Regions from separate parts of the Solibacillus isronensis genome, predicted to be linked through region 1. Evidence: predicted binding sites of a transcription regulator. Region 1 holds the regulator's gene; the other holds the start of a gene.
What was found. The regulator LexA, encoded in region 1, represses DNA repair genes until DNA is damaged. The targets are predictions, from matches to a motif close to CGAACATATGTTCG.
Positions count from the first base shown of each region.

Region 2: the regulator LexA is predicted to act here: its motif matches at 11,038-11,051, upstream of M3166_RS15130 (carbohydrate kinase).

Region 1 is NZ_JAMBOC010000001.1:381,766-394,546, forward strand. Features, by position in the region: gene mutL (DNA mismatch repair endonuclease MutL) at 1-145, shown strand, start outside; gene M3166_RS01810 (alpha/beta fold hydrolase) at 168-1,085, shown strand; gene miaA (tRNA (adenosine(37)-N6)-dimethylallyltransferase MiaA) at 1,078-1,986, shown strand; gene hfq (RNA chaperone Hfq) at 2,064-2,288, shown strand; gene M3166_RS01825 (rhodanese-like domain-containing protein) at 2,368-2,670, shown strand; gene M3166_RS01830 (trimeric intracellular cation channel family protein) at 2,721-3,329, opposite strand; gene M3166_RS01835 (aminotransferase class I/II-fold pyridoxal phosphate-dependent enzyme) at 3,447-4,694, shown strand; gene M3166_RS01840 (MerR family transcriptional regulator) at 4,857-5,237, shown strand; gene glnA (type I glutamate--ammonia ligase) at 5,300-6,634, shown strand; gene M3166_RS01850 (gamma-type small acid-soluble spore protein) at 6,756-7,301, opposite strand; gene M3166_RS01855 (DNA alkylation repair protein) at 7,558-8,265, shown strand; gene M3166_RS01860 (5' nucleotidase, NT5C type) at 8,345-8,890, shown strand; gene M3166_RS01865 (gamma-glutamyl-gamma-aminobutyrate hydrolase family protein) at 9,006-9,701, shown strand; gene lexA (transcriptional repressor LexA) at 9,785-10,408, opposite strand; gene yneA (cell division suppressor protein YneA) at 10,569-10,916, shown strand; gene M3166_RS01880 (YneB family resolvase-like protein) at 10,903-11,559, shown strand; gene M3166_RS01885 (DUF896 domain-containing protein) at 11,624-11,860, shown strand; gene tkt (transketolase) at 12,000-12,781, shown strand, end outside.
Region 2 is NZ_JAMBOC010000004.1:36,826-49,606, reverse strand. Features, by position in the region: gene M3166_RS15185 (AAA family ATPase) at 1-2,674, shown strand, start outside; gene M3166_RS19405 (hypothetical protein) at 2,725-2,856, opposite strand; gene M3166_RS15180 (DUF4870 domain-containing protein) at 2,925-3,257, opposite strand; TPP riboswitch at 3,373-3,481, shown strand; gene thiT (energy-coupled thiamine transporter ThiT) at 3,612-4,178, shown strand; gene map (type I methionyl aminopeptidase) at 4,366-5,118, shown strand; gene M3166_RS15165 (polyphosphate kinase 2 family protein) at 5,291-6,133, shown strand; gene M3166_RS15160 (GNAT family N-acetyltransferase) at 6,207-6,767, shown strand; gene M3166_RS15155 (beta-class carbonic anhydrase) at 6,829-7,398, opposite strand; gene M3166_RS15150 (hypothetical protein) at 7,563-7,763, opposite strand; gene M3166_RS15145 (aminopeptidase) at 7,928-9,163, opposite strand; gene motA (flagellar motor stator protein MotA) at 9,356-10,156, shown strand; gene motB (flagellar motor protein MotB) at 10,140-10,895, shown strand; gene M3166_RS15130 (carbohydrate kinase) at 11,068-12,156, shown strand; gene M3166_RS15125 (pseudouridine-5'-phosphate glycosidase) at 12,156-12,781, shown strand, end outside.

The sequences.
Region 1 (12,781 bases):
TCACTATTTAAATAAAGAACAGATGGAAAGGCTGATCAATGATTTACGAAATGCCGACAATCCGTTTACGTGTCCGCATGGACGACCTGTATTAATTCATTTTACGTCATATGAAGTGGAAAAAATGTTTAAACGCGTTATGTAATTCATAAAAAGGGGATGGTTTTATGGAACAACGGTCATTTTTTGTCACAATGTCAGACGGGCATGATATTTTCGTCCGTACTTATGCACCGAGTAAGAAGCGTATTGGACATATTCATATTTTACACGGGATGTCGGAACATAGTGGGCGTTATGAAAATTTTGCAGAAAAGCTATGTGATGAAGGGTATTTTGTAACAGCACATGATCATCGCGGCCATGGTTATACAGCGCAAAAAAACGGCATGTTCGGCTATTTCGGACCTGAAAAAGGTTTTGAACTTGTTGTTGATGATGTTGTAGAAGTGCTTTCCTTTTTAAAGAAAGAAACAACGGAACTGCCTATTTTATTCGGCCACAGTATGGGGTCGTTCATAGCACGCCGCTTTATTCAACAGCATAGCGATAAAATTGAACGGCTGATTTTATCGGGATCGGGATCACCGACATTGCTTCATAAGGCAGGGCATATTATCGCGAAGCAGCTGGTAAAGCTGCAGGGAGCACAAATCCAAAGTGATCTCATGAATGATCTTAGTTTTAGCAGTTTTAACCGAAAAATTAAAGATGCAAAAACAAATTTTGACTGGCTTACTACCGATGAAGAAGAAGTGCAAAAATATATCGATGATCCATTTTGCGGTGTGATTCCGACGAATCAATTTTTCGTTGATTTAACAGGAGGCATGCTTAAGATGGAGGATGAATATGCAAATGCGCGCATCCGCTCTGATTTAAAAATACTCGTTGTAAACGGGACATATGATCCGATCGCCGGACCTGAAGCAGAAGGAGCGTTTCGAGTAGGGAAACTGCTTGCACGTGCCGGTGTGGAACATGTGAAGGTGCATATATTTGAAAGGATGCGTCATGAAATTCTAAATGAAAAAAAGAAAGAACAAGTAAGAGAAATAATTGTACGGTGGTTAAAAGATGAATAATAAAATCGATGTCGTGGCCATTATCGGTCCTACAGCATCAGGAAAAACAGCGCTAAGTGTCCGCTTGGCAAAAGAGATTGACGGCGAAATAATAAACGGAGATTCCATGCAGATCTATCGTCATATGGATATTGGAACGGCCAAAATTACAGAAGCCGAAATGGAAGGTGTTCCGCATCATTTGCTCGACATTAAAGAACCGACGGAAGGGTTTTCGGTTGCGGAATATCAGCAGCTTGTTCGCGGGAAAATTGAAGAGATTCATGCGCGAGGTAAAATGCCGATTATTGTTGGCGGAACGGGGCTATATGTACAATCTGTCTTGTATGATTTTCAATTTGCCAAACAGGAAGTTGATGAAGCAGCACGCGAAAACTATTATAAAGAACTTGAAGTTTTAGGTCCTGAAGCGATGCATGCAAAACTTGTGCAAATGGACCCCGCAGCTGCAGCGTCGATTCATCCGAATAATACAAGACGTGTTATTCGGGCACTGGAAATGGCAGAACTTGCAGGGGTTTCTCGAGCGGAAGAGCAATTCAATCGAGGGGATATTCCGCTATATAACCACTTAATCATCGGGTTGGATATGGACCGTGAAAAGTTATATGAAAGAATTAATTTACGTGTGGATTTGATGGTGGAAGCAGGTCTTGTTGAAGAAGTTAGGGCGCTATACGATGCTGGGATACGTGATGTTCAGGCGATTAAAGCAATCGGCTATAAAGAATTGTATGCCCATTTCGATGGACTGGTTTCACTTGATGAAGCAGTGGAACAGATTAAACAAAATTCCAGACGCTATGCAAAACGCCAGCTTACCTATTTCCGAAACAAAATGGATATTGCGTGGATCGGAAATGATTGGAGTAAAATAAAAAGTTTATTTGAAAATCATTAAAATTAAAGGGAAACTTTGTCCGAATAACGAATAGGTAACTATTGCATGTATTTTATGGTAAGGGAGATTGAACGACGATGAAATCGATTAATTTGCAAGATACTTTTTTAAACAATTTACGTAAAAATAATGTTTTTGTAACGGTATTTTTGTTAAATGGCTTCCAATTAAAAGGACTTATAAAATCATATGATAATTTTACCGTATTATTGGAGTCGGAAGGAAAACAGCAGCTTATTTACAAGCATGCAATTTCTACTTTTGTACCGTCAAAAAATGTAGCTTTATCGGAAGAAGAGTAACAACACAGCCAAACTTGTAGCGAATTTTGGTCTGATTGATTATAATGACTAAGATGCTATAAGTATTGGAGGATTTTTGATGAAAACGATGACAACAGATGAACTGATCAACTTACTCGATGCAAATGAAGATTTAAATGTAATCGATGTTCGTGAAGATTTTGAAGTGGAACACGGAATGATTCCAGGTGCTGTACATATTCCACTTGGCTCAATCCCTGAACGTACTAATGAACTGGATAATTCAAAATCCTATATCGTCGTATGTAAAGGCGGCGTACGCAGTGCTAATGCATGCGAATATCTGGCAGAGCAAGGTTTTGATGTAACGAATTTAGATGGCGGAATGATGGCCTATGATGGAGAATTAGAATTTAAATAATTTCCAAAAGAAAGGGAGTGCCGATTGATTCGGCACTCCCTTTAGTTATCCTACTTTGTATAATAAATTTTCTTTGATGGGAGGCTCCAGCCTTTAGTGTATGAACATATCCGCAGGACAGTAATGGAAACAAATAAAAAGTATAAAAACAAATCCCCCTTAAAAATTTCAAGGCCGATTAAGAAACCTGCACTGGCCGCCCAAACGGCATAAATTTCGTGACGCAGTATAATGGGTCTTCTACCGGCAAGCAAGTCCCGAACCACCCCACCGCCTGCACCTGTTAAAACGGCAGCTACAATTACTGCTACAATCGGTAACTCCAGGTGGACAGCATGCATTGCACCTTGAATGGCAAAGGCGGATAATCCGATTGCGTCGGTAACGTATCCCCATCGACTCCACTGTTTAAATAAATGATGCGGAATTAAAAAGAACACCGTAATCGCAAGAAGCGCGAATTGAAACATAAGCTCCTGGTTCCATAATGTCGAAACCGGCAGACCGATTAATATATTACGGATAGCCCCGCCGCCAAAAGCTGTAACGATACCTAATATGTACACCCCAAATAAATCATACTCTTCTTCCATTGCCACAATTGCCCCGGAAATGGCAAAGGCAACCGTTCCGATCAAACTAAATACATCCCACGCCATAAACATCTCTCCCTTAATGTCCTTTCGACCATGACGATAGCAGTTTTTCAAACATTCGTCAAAACTATTTTTTTTCATGTATAATGGATACAGTTTGAACAGAATGGAGTAGTAAAAATGGCATTTCAATCAATATTAACAGCTGAAACATTAACGCTTGCAGCAAAAGTGGAAGAAAAAGTCCGCACTTATCATCAGGAAGTGGATGAACGTGCGTTTTATAATCAGCAAAAGGTGCTGGCAGCTTTTCGAGAAAATCAAGTAAGCGACTTTCATTTGCATCCTTCAACAGGGTATGGCTATGATGATGAAGGCCGTGATAATTTAGAGCGTGTATATGCGCAAACTTTCGGGTCAGAGGCAGCTATCGTACGTCCTCAAATCATTTCAGGTACACATGCAATCACATTAAGTTTATTCGGTGTATTACGTCCTGGTGATGAATTGCTCTATATTACAGGTAAGCCTTATGACACACTTCAGTCAATCGTTGACGGGGGCGAAAAGGATACAGGTTCCCTGAAGGACTATAAAATTGGCTATTCCCATGTAGATTTAATCGATAATAAGGAAATTGATTGGGAAGGTGTAAAACAGGCAGTAAACGGAAATACGAAAATGATTGCAATTCAGCGGTCAAAAGGCTATGCGACGCGCCCATCATTTACGATTGAACAAATTGCTGAAATGGTTGAAAAAATACGGGTAATTGCACCAAACACCGTTATTTTTGTTGATAACTGTTACGGTGAATTTGTAGAGTTGCTTGAGCCGACAGAAGTTGGTGTTGACTTAATGGCCGGTTCATTAATCAAAAATCCGGGTGGGGGCTTTGCAAAAATTGGCGGATATATTGCAGGTCGCGCGGATTTAGTGGAAAAATGTGCATATCGTATGACGTCACCGGGAATCGGTGCGGAGGCAGGGGCTTCATTAAATACGTTAGCAGATTTTTATCAGGGCTTCTTCATGGCACCGCATATTGTTGCACAAAGTTTAAAAGGTGCAATTTTTACATCGGCTATGCTTGAAGAAATCGGTATGACGACATCCCCGCATTACACGGATGTTCGCACAGATCTCATTCAGTCAGTCTCTTTCCAAACGGCTGAACAAATGGTGGCATTCTGTCGTGAAATTCAAGCTGCTTCACCTATTAACGCTCACTTTGCGCCGGAGCCTGCCTATATGCCTGGTTATGAGGATGATGTTATTATGGCGGCAGGTACATTTGTTCAAGGATCAAGTATTGAATTAACAGCAGACGGTCCGATTCGCCCTCCCTACACCGCATTTATCCAAGGCGGTTTAACATATGAACATGTAAAATATGCCATTTGTTCTGCTGTCCAAAAACTAAAATAGTTTCTAGAAATCGTCCATTTATTGGACGATTTTTGTTGTGCATAAAATTCGCTTTATTCTGTCAACTATTTGCTCATTTACATAAGTTATGTGAGTTTTTCTGACATACATTTGACATTGTAAATAACAAGTCGTAATATAGCGATAAGGGAGGTGAATTAAATGAGTAGTGAAATTCGACGTTCAATGCCACTATTATCGATAAGTATCGTCATGCAACTAACGGATCTGACAGCAAGACAAATCCGTTATTATGAAGAGCATGATTTAATTCAGCCGCACCGGACAGAAGGAAATCGACGGATGTTTTCTTTAAATGATGTCGATACTTTACTTGAAATCAAAGATATGCTTGAGCAGGGTATTAATATGGCAGGTATCAAAAAAGTGTTTGCTTTGAAAAATGATCCGGCCGCCCAACAAGCGAGCAAAGAAATTTCAGATTCGGACTTACGAAAAATTTTACGTGAAGAAATGCGCCAAGCACAGCGCATGCAAAAAACATCTATTCGACAAGGGGATTTATCACGCTTTTACCAATAGTGTGTAAATTATAAAAGATCGAGTAAAATCGGTACTGAACAAATTTAGGAGTGTGGAATTTAGTGGGCAAATATACAAAAGACGATATTAAACGTCTAGTAGAAGAACAGCAAGTAAAATTCATTCGTTTACAGTTTACAGATATTTTAGGAACAATTAAAAACGTAGAAATTCCTGTAAGCCAACTAGATAAAGCATTGGACAATAAAATGATGTTTGATGGTTCATCAATCGAAGGTTTTGTGCGTATTGAAGAATCAGATATGTACTTATATCCTGATTATGATTCATTTATGATTTTCCCATGGACTGCTGAAAAAGGGAAAGTAGCACGTTTCATCTGTGATATTTACAATCCGAACGGTACACCATTTGCAGGAGATCCACGTAACAACCTGAAACGTGTATTAAAGGAAATGGAAGAGCTAGGATTCACAGATTTCAACTTAGGGCCAGAACCGGAATTTTTCTTATTTAAACTGGATGCAAAAGGCGAGCCAAGCTTGGAAGTTAATGACCACGGGGGTTATTTCGACTTAGCACCGACAGATTTAGGTGAAAACTGCCGTCGTGATATCGTATTAGAACTAGAAGAAATGGGCTTTGAAATTGAAGCATCTCACCATGAGGTTGCACCGGGACAACATGAAATTGACTTTAAATATGCGGATGCAATTACAGCTTGCGACAATATCCAAACATTTAAATTAGTTGTTAAAACAATTGCACGTAAACACGGTTTACACGCAACATTCATGCCAAAACCTTTATTCGGTGAAGCCGGATCAGGAATGCACTTCAATGTTTCGTTATTTAAAGGAAAAGAAAACGCCTTTTTTGATGAGTCTACTGAATTAGGTCTTTCTGAAACAGCGATGCAATTCATGGCAGGCGTACTTAATCATGTTCAAGGCTTTACTGCAATTACAAACCCGACAGTAAACTCTTATAAACGTTTAGTACCAGGTTATGAAGCACCTTGTTACGTAGCATGGTCTGCACAAAATCGTTCACCTTTAATTCGTATTCCTTCTTCTCGCGGAGTTTCAACACGTGTAGAAGTTCGTTCGGTCGATCCATCAGCTAACCCATATTTGGCGATGGCAGTAATTTTAGAGGCTGGTCTGGAAGGGATTCGTAAAAAATCAACGCCACCACCAGCAATTAACCGCAACATTTATGTAATGAGCGAAGAAGAGCGTAAAGCAAACGGCATTGATAACCTGCCTGCAGCTTTAGACGACGCTTTAAACTTACTTGCAAAAGATGAAGTTGTTCAACGAGCATTAGGCAACCACATCTATGCTAACTTTAAAGAAGCTAAAGAAATCGAATTCGACATGTACCGTTCTACTGTCCATCAGTGGGAACGCGACCAATATATGAAGATGTACTAAGAGAAAGCGCTGGAGTTAAAATTCCAGCGTTTTTTTTATATGTATACATATTATTTAAAATTATAACCAATATAATTTTGAACTAAAAAACCGGCAATAAAAATTGCCGGTTCAATATTTTTTATTTATTGCCGTTTTGGAATTTGTTCTTACCAAATTGACCCGATGCTTGTTGTTTTTTAGCTTCGGCCTGCTGGTTTTGCTGTTTCACTTGGTTAACATCTGTTTCCATGCCAAACTCAGCGCTCATTGAAGAAAGCTTCTTCTGTAAACCGCTGTTTGCGAACAAACCGGAAGATTGTTGCTTTTTGGCTTCGGCCTGCTGGTTTTGCTGTTTTACTTGGTTAACATCTGTTTCCATGCCAAATTCGGCGTTCATGGAAGAGAAGTTTTTCTGTAAACCATTATTCGCGAACAATCCAGAAGTTTGTTGCTTTTTGGCTTCAGCTTGCTGGTTTTGCTGCTTCACTTGGTTTACGTTAGTTTCCATCCCGAATTCAGCATTCAAGGAACTTGATTGCTTTTGTAAACCGCTGTTTGCAAACAAACCGGAAGATTGTTGCTTTTTAGCTTCAGCTTTTTGGTTTTGCTGTTTTACTTGATTAACGTCCGTTTCCATACCGAATTCGACGTTTTTATTATTGATGTTGTTTTTATTTTTTGACATCAATATCACCTCCTGAGATTATTCTGTTCAGAGGTTGTTTTATTATTCGGTTAAATAATTTGCCAATTTTTTTATTAAAGTACAGGGCAACAATAAAAGGACACTGAAGCTTGAGTGTATGTCGCCGTATATATCCCGTAAATACTGTTTTAAATGAAATATTTACCAGCAAGCTTATTGAGAAGAACGCTAGGTATGTTTGCGATTAAATCATATAATAGTATAAGACAAAAATAATAATAAAAAGGAGGAAATTATGAAACTCGATACAATGATGCAAGAGTTAGAAGCACTTGGGAAAGAGCGTACAAAAAAGATTTATATGTCCAATGGGGCTAAGGAGCCGTTGTTCGGTGTAACGATTGGCTCGATGAAACCGTTTGTAAAACAAATAAAAATAGACCAGGAACTGGCCGAACAGCTCTATGCTACAGGCAACTATGATGCTATGTATTTCGCAGGAATTATTGCGGATCCGAATGCAATGACTGAGGAAGATTATGACCGCTGGATGGAACAGGCCTATTTCTATATGATTTCGGATTATGTTGTGGCAGTAACTCTGGCGGAATCTGATATTGCGCAAGAAGTAAGCGATAAGTGGATTGCCAGTGGTAAGGATCTGAAAATGTCGGCAGGGTGGCATTGCTACTGCTGGCTTCTCGGCAATCGTAAAGATGAGGAATTTTCAAAGGAAAAGTTAATGGACATGCTCGAGTATGTAAAACAAAATATCCGTCAAGCACCGCAGCGCACACAGGTGGCGATGAACAATTTTGTCATGACAGTCGGTGTTTCATTTAAACCTTTACATGATGAGGCAGTGCAAATTGCAAATGAGATCGGACCAATTGAAACGAAACGGGAAGGGAAAAAACCGGGTTTGCTTCATGCTTATGAGGAAATTGAAAAACAGGTGGAAAAAGGGCGAATCGGTTTTAAACGTAAATATGTACGTTGTTAATTGTAAAGAGTTATACCTTGTTTTTTCACAATACAATTGTATAAACTAAAATTATGGGAATTTCAAGGAGGCTTATTACATGAAAAAAAGTATTGCTATCGATATGGACCAGGTACTAGCTGATTTTTATTCGAAATTACGTGTGACATATAACGAAAATTTCGGAACAAATTTTACAGATGAAGAGTTTCTTCTGACGACACAGCGCGATTTGCCTCGAGAAGATGCGAAGAAATTATTTGCAATATTAAATGAGCCTGACTATTTCAGAGATTTAAAAGTACTGGATGAAGATGCGATTAAAGTCATTCAAGAGTTGCAGGAACATTATGAAATTTTTATTGCGACAGCTGCAATGGATGTACCGGGTTCATTTACAGCGAAATACGACTGGTTAATGGAGCATTTACCCTTTATTAAAACACAGAACATTGTGTTTTGCGGAAATAAAGCGGTAATACATACCGATTATTTAATTGATGACAGCCCACGCCAACTCGCAGCATTCAAAGGGACAGGTATATTGTATTCGATGCCGTACAATCGATCAGAAGAAGGTTTCATGCGTGTTCATAACTGGAAAGAAATTAAACAGTATTTTATAAAACAAATGGAAAGTGTTTAATAAGTAAAGGGTTGCGATTCTGCAATCCTTTTTTATTTTTGTAGTCATTTCGTATAACGCAATAGTATAATTTAAATTATTGGAATTATCTATAAATTATAAGGGGATAAAAAGAATGAAACCGATTATTGGATTAACAATGTATGATTTTGACAAGAAGTTGGATATTAATAACACGTATTTAATTTCAATTGAACAAGCGGGAGGTATACCGATTTGTATACCGAATGCTACAGAAGAAAACGTAAATGAGTTATTAGATCTAATTGATGGCCTCGTATTAATTGGTGGAGCGGATATAGATCCATTGTTGTTTAATGAAGAACCGCACCGTCATATCGGAAGTGTTGTACGGAAACGTGATGACAGCGATCTTTTATTGATGAATGAAGCCTATAAAAGACAAATGCCTGTTCTCGGTATTTGCCGCGGACAACAGATTATGAATGTCGCATTCGGGGGGAAGATAATTCAGGATATACCATCACAAGTAGCGAACACAATTTTACATAAACAGCCTTCAAAGCGAGGGGAACTGGCACATACCGTTGAAGTAAAGACACCTAAATTTAAAGAGATTTTTAAAGAAGACTCATTCCGTGTAAATACATTTCATCATCAATCGGTTGGAAAGCTGGGGAAAGGGCTCGTTGTTTCGGCACTTGCTAAGGACGGCATCATTGAAGGGATTGAACATGAATCGCATCCATATTGTGTCGCGGTGCAATGGCATCCGGAAGAATTGGCTCCGAACGGTGATGTTTATGCACAGCGCTTATTTAATAGTTTTGTAGAAGCATGCAATAAATAACGAAAGGCTTAGTCGTTCGCGGCTGAGCTTTTTATTTTGTAAATAAAAAACTTGCCGATTCTATTAGAATGGCAAGTTGATGATTAATGGATATTTCGATAGAGGCCGACCACTTTACCTAAAATAGAAACTTGGTTGACAATGATTGGCTCCATTGAGCTATTTTCAGGCTGTAAACGGAAATGGGTTTTTTCTTTGTAAAAGCGCTTAACAGTTGCTTCATCGTCTTCCGTCATTGCTACGACAATCTCTCCATTGTTCGCAGTAGACGTTTTTTTAACGATCACATAATCCCCATTTAAAATCCCGGCTTCAATCATGGATTCTCCCATAATCTCAAGCATAAATAATTCCTCTTCCGGTGAGCCGTAAGCATCCGGCAACGGGAAATATTCCTGGATATCCTCGATTGCAGAAATAGGCAGACCAGCTGTAACTTTACCGATCAGCGGAACATGAATGACACCTTGTTTTGCGATATTCATCTCTTCCTGATCCAATATTTCAATGGCACGCGGCTTTGTAGGATCACGGCGGATAAGCCCTTTACTTTCTAAACGAGCTAAATGCCCGTGGACAGTTGAACTGGAAGCTAAACCTACTGCTTCTCCAATTTCGCGAACTGATGGCGGATAGCCTTTAGCACGAACTTCCTCTTTTATAAAAGTTAGAATAGCTTGCTGCCGCTTTGAAATTTTTTGTGTCAACTAACTCACCTCTTTATCATGCTATTTTTCTTAAAGTAAGTATAGCAGTATGCGAACATGAATGCAAACATAAGTTCGAAAAAACGGTTGACAAAAACATACGTTCGTATTATTATGAGAACAAACATTCCGAACATACATTCGAAAGAGGGTTTTTCAAATGAAAAGAGTTAAATTAAATGGCTTCACATCAATGTTTCTACTATTCTCTGTACTTATGATTGCTTTATTCATGATGCAGGATGATAAAATTGAATTATACGAACACGTAAGCATAGAGCATGGCGATACTTTATGGTCGTTGGCAGAACAATATCGTGGTAAAATGGCTAAGCATGATTGGATCAATGAAGTAAAAAAGGAAAACGGAATGCTGGATGAAAAAGTTGTTTTTGGACAAGTATTGGTTGTGCCTGTAGAAAAAGATTCACAATACATAGCTCAGCTGAATGAATCCTCCGATATGCAATTGATTAAAGTAGCGAGAGGGAACAATGATAAAAACTAAAGCAGTAATCTATTGCCGTGTCAGTACGGATAAAAATACACAAGAAACATCGCTAGTGCGTCAGCAGGAGGAGCTGACAAAATACGCAAAATCATTCGGCTATAAAGATGTGGAGATTTTCATGGACCAGCATAGTGGATATGATGTCGATCGAGACGGATTACTCGACATGCTTGACTACATGAAAGAGTACGGTATTAAAGCATTATTTGTACAGGATGAAACCCGTTTAGGGCGAGGGAATGCCCGTATGGCAGTGCTGCACCTCCTGCAAAAATATGAAGCGACAGTATATACATTGAATGATGCAGGTCCTGTCGTATTAAACGAAATGGATACAATGCTGCTCGAAATTTTAGCGATTGTCGAAGAGTATCAGCGCCGTATGCATAATGCAAAAATCCGCCGGGGAATGCGCCGCGCTGTAGAAAATGGCTACCAGCCGCAAAATAATTTAAAAAACCGCGGTAATATTGAAGGGCGTGAACGAAAAGAAGTGCCTGTCGAAGAAATTGTTCAACTGCGTCAGAAAGGCTTAACCTTTGCAGAAATTGCTACGACTTTGTCTGGCTTGGGCATTTCTATCAGTAAAGCGACCGTACATAGAAGATATATTGAATATATGGAGCGACTTGAAGAGTAAACACTTGTTTTCAAGTCGTTTTTTTTATACCTTTGTAGTAGGTAGGAAGAAAGGTGAGATTCAAATGTTATCAAAAGAAAAATTAGCTCGCATTAACGAGCTTTCTAAATTAGCGAGAGAAGGTAAATTGACGGAAGAGCAGGCGAAGGAACGTACAGCGCTGCGCAAAGAATATTTAGATACTTTCCGTACTACAATGCGTGATACAATCGAGCATGTAAAAGTAATTGATGAAGAAGGCAATGATGTGACACCTGAAAAATTAAAACAAATTAAATCACAGAAGAAATTCTTAAACTAATAACATTTCATTAATATGTCACATTTAATATAAAGTATGACATATTTTATAGGACGTTTTTAGAAATTATTGTTTTCTTGTGAAAATTTGTCTACACTATAAAATGTATAAATATCGTACGAGGAAAGGATGTCACATAATGACACAACAGATGGATCAGTTAGCAATTAACGCAATCCGTACACTATCAATCGACGCAATTGAAAAAGCAAATTCAGGTCACCCAGGTTTACCAATGGGTGCTGCACCTATGGCCTATACATTGTGGACGAAGCATTTACGCCATAACCCTCAAAATCCTAATTGGTATAACCGCGACCGTTTTGTATTATCAGCTGGACATGGATCCATGCTTTTATATAGTTTATTGCATCTAGGTGGCTACGGTTTAGAGTTGGAAGAAATCAAAAACTTCCGTCAATGGAATTCAAAAACACCGGGACATCCTGAATATGGTCATACAGTTGGTGTAGAAGCGACAACTGGTCCATTAGGACAAGGTATTGCAATGTCAGTAGGTATGGCTATGGCTGAACGTCACTTGTCAGCAACATACAACAAGCCAGGTAAAGACATTGTAGACCACTATACATTTGCACTATGCGGTGACGGTGATTTAATGGAAGGTGTTGCTGCAGAAGCAATTTCTCTTGCAGGTCACTTAAAATTGGATAAATTAATTGTACTATATGATTCAAATGATATTTCACTTGATGGTGATTTAGAAAAGTCATTCTCGGAAAACATCCAAAAACGTTTCGAATCATACGGCTGGAACTATTTAAAAGTTGCAGACGGTACAGATATCGTGGAAATTAATTCAGCTATTGAAAAAGCGAAACAAAATACTGGCGGCCCAACTGTAATCGAAGTGAAAACTGTTATCGGTTTTGGTTCTCCTAACAAATCTGGTAAAGCAGA
Region 2 (12,781 bases), on a different contig from region 1:
CATTCAGTCGAAAGTTGAAGAACTGATCGGCTTAACACAGTCCCAGTTCAATCAGATCGTCATGCTGCCGCAAGGAGAATTTCAAAAGCTCCTCACTTCGGAATCAAAGCATAAAGAAGAGATTTTCCGGAAAATTTTCAAAACGGAACGCTTTACGAAAATGGTGGAACTGCTTAAAGAGAAAAAGAATATTGCTGAAAAGCATTATGAACAAGCAAAGATGCAGCAGGACAATACAATTCATGAAATTCGGTCCCGACTTCCGCAAAGAGAATCGGAATTGTTTTCAACGTTGAACAATGATGTCATTAATCTGTATCAAGTAAAGAGTGCCTTGCTGACAGAACAGCAATATTATGAGGGTCAATGTACTGCTTTAAAAGGTGAATATGATGCATCGAAAAAGGAATTACAAAAGTTAGTTAAAACATTAAATGAACAAAGACTGTTAAATGAACGGATTGAAAAGTTTTTAATACGGAAAGCGCGGCTCGAAGAATTATTGCAACAAAAAGATAAAATACAAGCGGAACAGCAGAAACTTATACTTGCCAAAAAGGCTAATCAAATAGAACCATTAGAACGTGAATATGATAAGGTGAAACGGCAGCTTGAACAAGCGGAAGTCTCCTTACAAAAAGCAAAGACTGACTATGAATGTGCACAAGAACAACTTCAGCAGGCGACAAATCATTATCAGGAGCAAAAACAGCAAGAACCATTGTTGGATAACTATACGAAATCGATTTCGCAGCTTGAGCAGCTTGTCCCGATTTATCAATCGATTAATACACAGCGGGAAAAGGTGGCAAAGCTTACAGAAAACCAAAAAAATGCCAAGCAATTATTTGATAAGCTGCAAAACGAAGCATTCTCTTTAAAAGAAAAACAACAGCAGCAGCAAGCCATTATAAATGAGCTGGAAGATGCGACCATTACATACCATGAAACGTATGAAGCACATGCTGCATTAGCACGGAAAATTGAAATGGTAAAAGAAGTGGCTGCAATACAAATAAATGTCGAAACTTTAGCGAAACAGCTTGCTGATAAGAAACAAGTTGCTGATGAAGCACAACAGAAGCTGCAAAATATGGAGCAGCAAATACGCAGCAACCAGGCAGCCTTTCTTGCAGCATCACTACAGCACGGGGCAGCATGTCCTGTATGTGGAAGCACAGAGCACCCATCCATTCATAACAGCGAAGCAGTTGTAATTGATGACAATGCATTGGCACAGCTGCGTCATGAAGGCGATCGGGCGATGCAAAGCTTTTACCAGGTCAATTCGAAATTTGATGTGGAAAAGGCAACGTTGGAACAAAAAAGAAGTGCGCTTCAGTTACTTGACGCTGAGCTTTCACAATTACATGAGTATGAACAGCAATTGGCCGTACTGACTGCGCAGTTGACAAAGCAAAAACAGCAGCAGGCACAGCTTATCAATGAAAAGAAAACGATGGCACAGCTTTCAGAAAATAAAGAAGTGCTGCAAGGGCGCATTGAAAAAGGGCAGCAATATGTAATCGATATTGATAAACAATATGCGCAGGAAAAAGGGAAGCTTGAGCAAAGTGAGCAATCATTATTGCCTCAGTTTTCTAGATTGGATGAAGTAACACAAGAATTGGCGAGCCAGCAGCAAAAACATCGCCATTTGAAAATTGCAATTCAAAATGCACTTGAAGCGATGCAAAAAATCCAATTGGATGAAAAATCTTGTGAAGTAAACCATCTCCATGCGAAAAATCTTGTAACAGAAAAACAGCAGGAATCTCTTTTAGCGCAAAAAGCATTTGAATCAGCATTGGAGCAGGAAGGTTTCGACTTGGAAACGTATAAGACTGCATTACTGCCTTTAAATGTACAGCAGCAAATTCAGGATGCGGTTGAAGCGTACAAACAAAGTGTTCATACATTATCTGTTCAAATTGCTGAGGAAGAACCTTTGCTCGAAGGAAAAGAACGAGCTGATTTAACGGCATGTGAGCAACTGATTCATGAGCTGAATGAGCAGATCGAGGCACAGTACTCGAAAATGACGTTGATCCAGTCCTATGTGGAGCAATGTGAGGAGACGCGCGATAAACTTGACCAATCCGCACAGCAGATTGAAAGCTATAAAGCGAAACTGATGCAAGTCGAACATGTTTATAATTTAATTCGCGGTCAAAATGATGCGAAGATTTCATTTGAGCGGTTTGTACAAATCGGCTATTTGGAAAAAGTGACGCATGCGGCAAATGAACGTTTGCGTGTCTTATCAAATGGCCAATACTTCCTGAAATCTACAGGAAGGAAAGAAGGAAATGCCCAAAGCGGACTCAGCATCGATGTATATGACAGTCATACAGGGCAAACGCGGGATGTAAAAACACTGTCCGGTGGTGAAAAATTCAATGCCTCACTTTCATTAGCTTTAGGAATGGCCGATGTTATTCAAAGTGTTCAAGGAAGTGTGCATATCGATACGATGTTTATTGATGAAGGATTCGGTACTTTGGATGAGGAAGCGTTAAGAAGAGCGATCGATATATTAATCGATCTTCAGCAAACAGGGCGCTTAATCGGCGTCATTTCCCATGTGGCCGAATTAAAAGCAGCAATGCCAGCTATTTTGCAAGTACAAAAGCTAAAAGAAGGCTACAGTAAAACTGAGATTATTATTAAGTAAGAAAAAAAACACATTTCCCTCCAGTTAAAGTGGGAAATGTGTTTTTTGCGTCAACGTTTTGGAGTTCGTCGTGAAGTTGCTGGTTGGGGTGTAGTTTTTTTGTTGTCCATCATTTTTTTAATGATCGGATACACGATTGGTCCATATTTAATTGCTGTTTTAATGAGTTTTTTTAATTTCATTAGTAAACACTCCTTAACGAATACATTTCGTATAAAAAATATACCCAAAGATGGAGCGTTCATAAACATTAACGTAAAACTTTAATCGCTTGAGCTAAATTCCATATCGCCAGGATAAACGTAATAACAACTAAAAAAATAAATCCGATAAAATGCGAACTAATAAAAAAGTCCTGAATGCTCAAGGTCAAAGTGTCATTCCAGGAAAGAACGGAAGTGAAAAAGTAAATCATATAAAAAATCCCTAACAGTATCGGTATGAGTTGGGTAATAAAAGCTTTTTTAGAATGGCCTTTAACGGCATCATCTTTCGTAACAATAAATATAATTAACGGTAAAATAAACGGTGCAAAATAAAAGCTCAAATAGCTCAGTGCACTTAAACCTTTCGATTGATCCATTATTTATCACTCCTTCGTATCTAGTATATGTAATTCTATTACGTTTCAAAATAATAGCTGTTGAAAGTTGTAAAAATATTCGTTACAATGAGCATGTTCAAACAATAAAAATTAGATGTACCACAAGGGGTGCCGAGAAAGTCGGCTGAGATTGTGCACGGGATTGCACTGACTCTTTGAACCTGTAAGTTAGCACTTGCGTAGGGATGTGGATAGAATCCGACTGTTCAAACGATAGTCAGGCTTTTGTCCTGATTATCGTTTTTTACTTTTTCTAAATACCTAGAAGAAGTAAAAGTTCCATTCTATCCCTCTTCACTTTTGTTACATCGGATAAAAGAAAGGGGCATTGTTATGGACAGAAAGAAATTATTGATGATGGTGGAGATAGCGATATTTGCTGCCATCGGACTTGTGTTGGATCAAGTATCATTTAAAATGTGGGCACAAGGCGGGTCAATCAGCTTTGTTATGGTACCGATCATGTTAATGGCCATTCGTTGGGGATTAACAGCAGGACTTGCAACAGGCTTGCTGATCGGCGTGATGCAAATGATGTTCGGTGCATACATTGTACACTGGCTTCAGGCTATTTTAGATTACGGCCTTGCATTTACAGTAGTAGGGTTAGCGGCAATTGTAAGAAAGCCGTTATTAGAGGCTGCACAATCGCTCAATAAAGTGAAAATGGCATTTTATATCGTCATTGGGGCACTTATAGGTGGTGCTTTAAGATTTGTATCGCACTTGCTTGCAGGTGTCGTGTTCTTTAAAGAATATGCAGGCGATGATAATGTATGGGCCTATTCAATTATCTACAACAGTACTTATATGGTACCTGCTACTATACTTACGGCAATTATCGCAGTTGTTTTATTCACATCTGCACCTCGTTTACTGCAAAAAGTAAAAACAACATAACGAATAGAAAACTCAAAGCTTGCAGTGAGGAATACTTTTCCTGCTGCAAGTTTTTTCATATTAATAGTAGAAAGTTGTACTAAATTAGTAATTAAACGGCAAATTTTAAAATCCTTGAACAATTACAACCGATTTTAAGTATGCTATAGTTAAGGATAGACATTGTTTAAGAGGAAGGAAGTTACACATGATTGTTACTACTCAAGAAGAAATCCAGGCGTTTAAAAAAATTGGACGCATTTGTGCTGAAATTCGTGAGGCGATGAAAGCTGCGACAGTACCTGGCGTGACAACGAAAGAATTAGATGAAATTGCAGGCCGTATGTTTGCGGAAGCAGGCGCGGTTTCGGGTCCTAAAGGTGAATACGATTTTCCGGGATATACATGCATTTCAGTAAATCACGAAGTTGCACATGGTATTCCAGGTAACAAGGTTATTCAGGAAGGCGATATCGTAAACATTGATGTTTCGGGCTCTTTAAACGGGTATTTTGCAGATACAGGTATTTCATTTGTTGTTGGTGAAGGTTATGAAGATAAAGAAAAACTTTGCACTGTAGCAAAATCAGCATTTGATCGTGCAATGACAAAGGTGAAAGCAGGTTCAAAATTAAATCAAATCGGTAAAGCAGTAGAGCGTGAAGCACGTGATCACGGGTTGACAGTAATTATGAACTTAACAGGTCATGGCTTAGGTAAATCATTACACGAAGAGCCAAACCATGTATTGAACTATTATGATGCTTGGGATACAACAATCATGAAAGAAGGCATGGTGTTGGCAGTAGAGCCGTTTATTTCGGCGAAGGCTGAGCATATCGTAGAATCAGGTGACGGCTGGACATTCATTACACCGGACAAATCATTAGTTGCCCAAATCGAACACTCGATTATCGTAACTAAAGACAAACCGATTATTTTAACAACATTAGAAGATTAAGTTATAAACGTGGGTGCATATATAAGTGCGCCCGCTTTTTTTTGTTCTATCAAAACAAGGCTTCAACATAAAATAATCAAACGATTCAAATAAATGACTGCAACAATTACCAATTCCATACACTTTCAAGTAAAATATACATAAATAACCGGAGTAGGGGAGGCAGCACTATTTGAAAAAGCTAAAAGATATGGATTTATCGCAAAAACTGGAGAAAGAGGTCTATAAGAAGCAATTGAAAGCTTTACAATACGAAATGCTAAACGCCCAGCAATTTTTATTCAACAATAAAATAGGCCTTATTATTGCATTTGAAGGTATGGATGCAGCGGGCAAAGGGGGAGCGATCAAGCGCCTAACTGAACGTATCGATCCGCGCGGGTTAATGGTATGGCCCATCTCAGCCCCGCAGCCCCATGAAATGCGGTATCATTATATGCAACGTTTCTGGAGAAAGTTGCCGCAGCATGGCCAAATCGCAATTTTCGACCGTTCCTGGTATGGGCGGGTACTTGTGGAGCGCATAGAAGGATTTGCTGAAGAGACAGAGTGGAAACGCGCTTATGAAGAAATTAATAGCTTTGAGAAACAATTGACAGATGAAGATTATATAATGATTAAATTTTGGATCCATATCGATTCCGATGAACAACTTAAACGTTTTAATGAAAGAGCAGCCGATCCGTATAAATCATGGAAATTGACGGCTGAAGATTGGCGGAATCGTGATAAATTTGATTTATATTGTGAGGCAGCCGATGAAATGTTCGAAAAAACCAATTCGGAAGACGCCCCTTGGCACTTAATAGCAGGGAACGACAAAAACTATGCACGTGTTCAAGTACTAAAAGAAACAGTTGCCCATATAGAAAAAGAAGTTACAAAACGGGGCATGAAGCTTACGAACATTTTCGAAAAAGGTAATGAAACAGCTCCAGATAAAGAAAAAACGGAATTTATAGATATAAAGCCAAAGCCTGTAAAATCAAAAAAGAAAAAGTTGAAAAAACGGTAGGCGAGCTTTGAAATGAAATGAAGGTGGTTCAATGAAAAGCTTATTCAAGCTATTTCACAAGAAGGAGGGTCCAATGGTTCAACTTATTGGGCAACAATGTTCGCTTCGCACATTCACCCCGTCCGATGCGAAAGGGTTGGCAAAATTACTAAGAGACAATAAAATGTATTGGTCCGAATTTGAACCATTACATCGAGATGAATTTTATACGGAACAAGTACAGTATAATAAAATTTTGGAAAGCATACATTTGCTGCAAACAAACCGTGAATTTTCTTTCGGGATTTTTTACAATGCAACAGGTCAATTAATCGGACATATTTCACTCTACTCAATTAAACGTTTACCTTATTCAAGTGGTTTTATCGGCTATTCAATGGATGAGAATTTCACAGGTAAAGGAATTGTTACAGAAGCGGTACGTATAGTAATGGAATTCGCTTTTATTACATTAAATCTTCACCGAATAGAGGCATATGTTGCACCACAAAATTCAGCTTCGATTCGTGTATTGGAAAAATCGGGTTTTACAAGAGAAGGATTATTGCGAGAGCTTTTGTATATAAACGGCAAATGGGTCGACCATTATATGTACGCCATTTTGCAGCGGGAACATAAAGGGACGACAATATAAAAAAGCGACAGTGCTCACTCCAGTAGTTAATTGAAGGGCACTGTCGCTTATTATTTAAATTTTATTTTTGGTCAACTGTGCCGTCCGTTACTAAATCCAGCTTTCCTGTTGCAGGGTCGATAATAAGACCATGTACAGGAACACCTTTTGGCATTAGTGGATGTGTTCTAACTAAATCAACACTTTTTAATACACTTGTTTCAACATCCCCAAAACCGCATAACCATTCTTTTAAATCAAATCGAGCGTAATTGATGACATCAATCGTTTCCTGTTTAACCCCTCGTTCAAGCATATGACCGATCATTACGTTCGGATCAACTGCACTCATCCCGCAGTCGTAGTGGCCGATAATATAGACTTCATCCGCCTGTAATTCATAAACTGCTACAAGTAAGCTACGCATAATCCCTCCGAACGGGTGATTTACGATTGCCCCTGCACTTTTTACAACTTTTACATCCCCATTGCGCAAATTCATTGCTTTTGGTAGTAATTCAACTAAACGTGTATCCATACAAGTTAAAACAACAATTTTTTTATCAGGATATTTTGTTGTAGCATACTGCTCATATTGTTTTTCATCTACGAATTTTCCGTTAAACTCTAAAATTGTTTGTAATGCAGACATTTGTTTTTCAAACCCCTTTCGATTCTATTATATTTTAAAATATTTTTTAGATAATTCAAACAAATGCGCATTAATAAAGTTAAATTTCTACTAAATAGAGAGAAGTATAGCAAAAATCCGCTACCCACAAAAAACAACCACCCTATGAGTGGTTGTAAAAAACTTTAATGATGATGGTGGCCATCCAATGATTTTTCGTTTGGCGCAAATGCGTTTGCCTTTGAATCTACTATAACAGAGTCGTGTGATTGTAAACCAATACGTAAGTACATAATAAACATAAATAAGAATACAAGAAGTATTACCGTAAATCCTAACACTATCGTATAAAAGTCAGATAAGAACGGATAATGGTGATCAAACATTATAAAAACTCCTCTCTATTTTAGTGATAACAATCATTAACCAATTATAACCTAATAAATTGGAACATTGTAGGGTAATTTAGTTAGTTAATGTAGAAAAAAATGTAAATATGGCGACATCTTGAAATTTTATTTATCTGTAAAAGAAGGATGCAATACAGCTGTTAAAATGCCCAATTCCCATTACGGAAAACGGCTTCAGCTTGTCCATCTGCTGTAATTCCGTCAATATTCATCTGTTCAGAGCCGATCATGAAGTCGACATGTGTAATACTTTCGTTTAAACCGTTAGCTTTTAACTCATCACGAGACATTGACTTTCCGCCTTCGATACAAAATGCATAGGCGCTGCCGATTGCCAAATGGTTTGATGCATTTTCATCGAATAATGTATTGTAAAATAAAATATTCGACTGTGAAATTGGAGAATGGAATGGAACAAGTGCCACTTCCCCTAAATAATGTGAGCCCTCATCTGTAGCAACTAGATTTTTTAACACTTCTTCACCTTGCTCGGCCTCTACTTTAACAATGCGCCCATTTTCAAATGTGAGTGTGAAGTTATCGATAATATTACCGCCATAGCTTAATGGTTTTGTACTAGATACATACCCGTTTACACCATCTTTATGCGGTACTGTGAAAACTTCTTCAGTCGGCATATTTGCCATGAACTCTTCGCCTTTTTCATTGACGCTGCCTGCTCCACACCATAAATGTCCTTTAGGAAGCTCGATCGTCAAGTCCGTCCCAGGTGCTGTATAATGCAATTTCGCATAATTTTTATTGTTTAAGTAATCAACTTTTTCATGCAAGTTGTCATTATGCTGTGCCCAAGCTTCTACCGGGTTATCCAAATCCGCACGTGTCGCTTTAAAGATGGCATCCCATAATGCATCTACCTGCTTTTCTTCCGGTAAATCCGGGAATACTTTGCGAGCCCATTGTTTTGATGGAGCTGCAATAACAGTCCAGCTAATTTTATCCGACTGAACATATTGACGGTACTTGTTTAATGCAGTGCCTGAAGCCTTCTGGAATGCTGCAATTCGTTTTGAATCAATCCCCGACAGTAAATCCGGACTTTGAGATACGATGCTCATAAATGCCGCTCCTTCTTCAGCAAGCCATTCACGCTCCTGTACTTTCCATGGCGGGAAGAAATCGAAAGAATCTTCAGATGCCAACTCATAACGAGTACGTGTAATTTGATCATCTGTATAATCTACAAAAACTTGTTTAGCGCCAACTTCATAAGCGATTTTTGTCACTACTTGTACAAAAGGTGCCGATTCGATAGAAGCTGCAATATACAAATATTGATTTGGTTGAATATTAACCCCGATTTTTACTGCCAGTTCTGCGTATTTCGTCAAATTTGCTTCGAACATAGAATTCATTGATTCATTCCTCCAATAATTATCTTAAAAATTAGTTAATTCCCAACGCATTAATAGTCATATTCAAGCTTAGAAAAGAACAATAATGTGTCAAAAACAAAAAAATCTTCTTATAACTAGTGTAAAGGAAGTTAATAAAAATTTAAATATACCGAAATAAAGAAAAGACATCGTAATTTGGAGGTACTATATATGGATATATCATCAGTTGTTGGGGTTATCATCGCCTTTATCGCCCTGTTAGTCGGGATGTTCTTAAAAGGCGTTACACCGGAAGTGTTAATAAACCCTGCTGCGATTTTAATTATTATTTTCGGTACGATTGCTGCAGTTACAATCGCTTTCCCGATGAAGGAACTAAAAAGGGTTCCAAAGCTTTTTAAAATTTTATTTTCAGAAACAAAACTCGCAAGTGATATCGACTTGATTAAAATGTTTTCACAATGGGCAGATTTGGCTCGTCGTGAAGGACTATTGGCATTAGAAAGCAAAGCAGCCGAAATTGAAGATCCGTTTTTAAAAAATGGTTTAACATTAGCGATTGATGGTCAAAACGCAGACTATATTCGCGATGTATTAACAGAGGAAGTTGAAGCGCTGGAAGATCGCCATGCAAGTGGTGCAGGCATTTTCTCGCAAGCAGGTACATATGCACCGACACTTGGGGTATTAGGTGCTGTAGTAGGTCTTATTGCCGCATTAAAGGACATGACCGATATTGATAAATTAGGACATGCCATCTCAGCGGCCTTTGTTGCAACGTTATTGGGTATCTTCACTGGTTACGTTTTATGGCATCCATTTGCCAACAAGCTAAAACGCAAATCTGCTGTAGAAGTTAAGCAAAAGCTAATGATGATTGAAGGGATTTTATCCGTACTTGAAGGTGAAGCGCCTCGTGTAATCGAGCAGAAGCTGGCTTCATACTTAACGATGGAAGAACGTAAGCAAATTACCGAAAGCGGGGCGGGTGGCCTTGGCAAAGAAGCGTAAAAGACATAAAAAGCATGAGGAGCATATTGACGAGTCCTGGTTAGTACCTTATGCAGATATATTAACGTTATTATTAGCATTATTTATTGTACTATTTGCATCAAGCTCAGTGGATGAGAAAAAATTGGAGCAAATGTCTGCAGTATTTAATAATATTTTTACCGGTGGCACAGGTGTAATGGACAACTCATCTATCATACAAACACCGGATAACTCTACACCAACAGGTATCTCTAAATATATGGAAGATCAGCAACGCCTACATGAAACGCAAAACCGTGTGGACGAGTTTATTGCGATTAATGAGCTGGAAGACCAGTTTGAAACGAAAATGACAGAAGAGGGATTATTAATTACCATTCGGGACAGTATTTTATTCGATATGGGACGAGCAGATGTGAAAGCGGAATATGCAACAATTGCTGACGAGCTTGCTCAATTATTAATGTTTGATCCACCGCGTAATATTGTCATCACTGGTCATACAGATAATGTACCGATTAAGACACCTGAATTTGATTCCAACTGGGATCTGTCTGTAATGCGTGCAGTAAACTTCATGAAAGAAATCGTTTCGGGAAATGAACAACTTGATTCCAAATACTTCAGTGTAAAAGGTTTCGGAGAATTCCAGCCGATAGCTACGAATGATACTCAAGAAGGCAGAGCCAAAAACCGCCGTGTTGAAGTGCTCGTACAGCCACGTATAGCAGAAAATGGCGATGTAATAGTAGAATAGCAAGAAAGCTGTTTGGAAGGGAAACCTTCTGAACAGCTTTTTTATTATGTCACAGCTCATAAAAGAAGAAAGTACTTCCATACTACGCAAGACGAAAAATTTAATATTAATTTGACATTTAGTAAACAAAAGTTTATAATTATAAACAAATGTTTGATTAGAGGTGATAAAGTTGAATGAAAAGGAAAAATTGATTTTCCAATTAATAAAGAAGAATCCCTACTTATCACAACAGGAAATGGCAGAACAACTGGGAATGTCCAGACCAGCGCTTGCTAATATGATTTCATCGCTTATAAAAAGAGGGGAAATTTTAGGACGTGCGTATGTTTTGCCAGAGAAAAATCAAATCATTGCAATTGGTGGTGCCAATATCGATCGTAAATTCACTATTGAGCAAAATGTCCAATTAGGGACTTCCAATCCTGCTTCTGTTACAGAAACGGTAGGCGGTGTTGCCCGCAATATCGCTGAAAACTTAGGGCGGTTAGGCAACCGTGTTTCCTTAATTACTGTAATGGGTGAAGATCATGATAGTGCATTTATTGAACAAAATTGTAAGAGTATGATGAATGTGGATTTAGTAGAGAAATTAAACGATTATAATACAGGTTCTTATACAGCAGTACTTGATAATATGGGCGAACTGGTAATATCGATGGCAAATATGGCGATTTATGATCAGTTGTTGCCGAGTGTTTTAAAAAAGCACGAAGCAATATTACAAAATGCCAGCTGTATTGTCATTGACTTAAACAGCCCATTAGAAACAGTAGAATATATTAGGAATTTCGCAATAGAGCGTAATATCGCATTGGCGGTTATCCCTGTTTCTTCACCTAAGATGAAAAATATGTCGCATGATCTGCACGGTATCCGTTACTTTATTTGTAATCGAGATGAAGCGGAAAGCTATTTAAATGTGAAGCTGGAAACATATAGCCAATATGAAAAGGCTGTTAACATGTTGTTGCAAAAAGGAGCGGAGCATGTTGTGCTCACTCTTGGCGAACATGGAGTAATGGTGGGGAACGAAGGTAATATAGTACACTACAAAGCCATTGCAACTAGAAATATAGTAGATGTTACAGGTGCCGGAGATGCTTTTGTCAGTGCATTTTTACATGGTGTATTAAACGATGAAGAGCTTGAAGAAGCAATCCAGCTCGGGTTGGTAAATGCATCGAAAACATTACAATCGGATAAAACAGTACGTGAAGATTTAACAAAAGATAACTTACTTGAATGGAGGAATTTATAATGAAACAATATTTATCATATTCACAAGAGGTATTAGAAGCTAAAGAGAAAGGCTTACCAATCGTAGCGTTGGAATCAACAATTATTTCACACGGTATGCCATATCCTCAAAATGTACAAACAGCTCGTGAAGTGGAACAAATTATTCGTGATGGCGGTGCGGTTCCGGCAACAATCGCATTAATCGATGGGAAAATTAAAATCGGTTTATCTGATGAAGAATTAGAAATGTTCGGTAATGCTCAAGGTGTAGCAAAAACAAGCCGTCGTGATATTGGCTATTTACTTGCAACAAAGAAAATCGGTGCAACTACTGTAGCGGCAACAATGATCTGTGCTGAGCTTGCTGGTATCGAATTATTCGTAACAGGCGGTATTGGTGGGGTTCACCGTGGCGCTGAAACTACAATGGATATTTCTGCAGACTTGGAAGAGCTGGCAATGACAAATGTGGCTGTAGTATGTGCAGGTGCCAAATCAATTTTAGACATCGGCTTAACATTGGAATACCTTGAAACTAAAGGTGTACCGGTAATTGGTTACGGAACAGATAAATTGCCTGCATTCTATGCACGTGAAAGTGAATTCGATGTAAATATCCGCGTTGATTCTGCAGAAGAAACTGC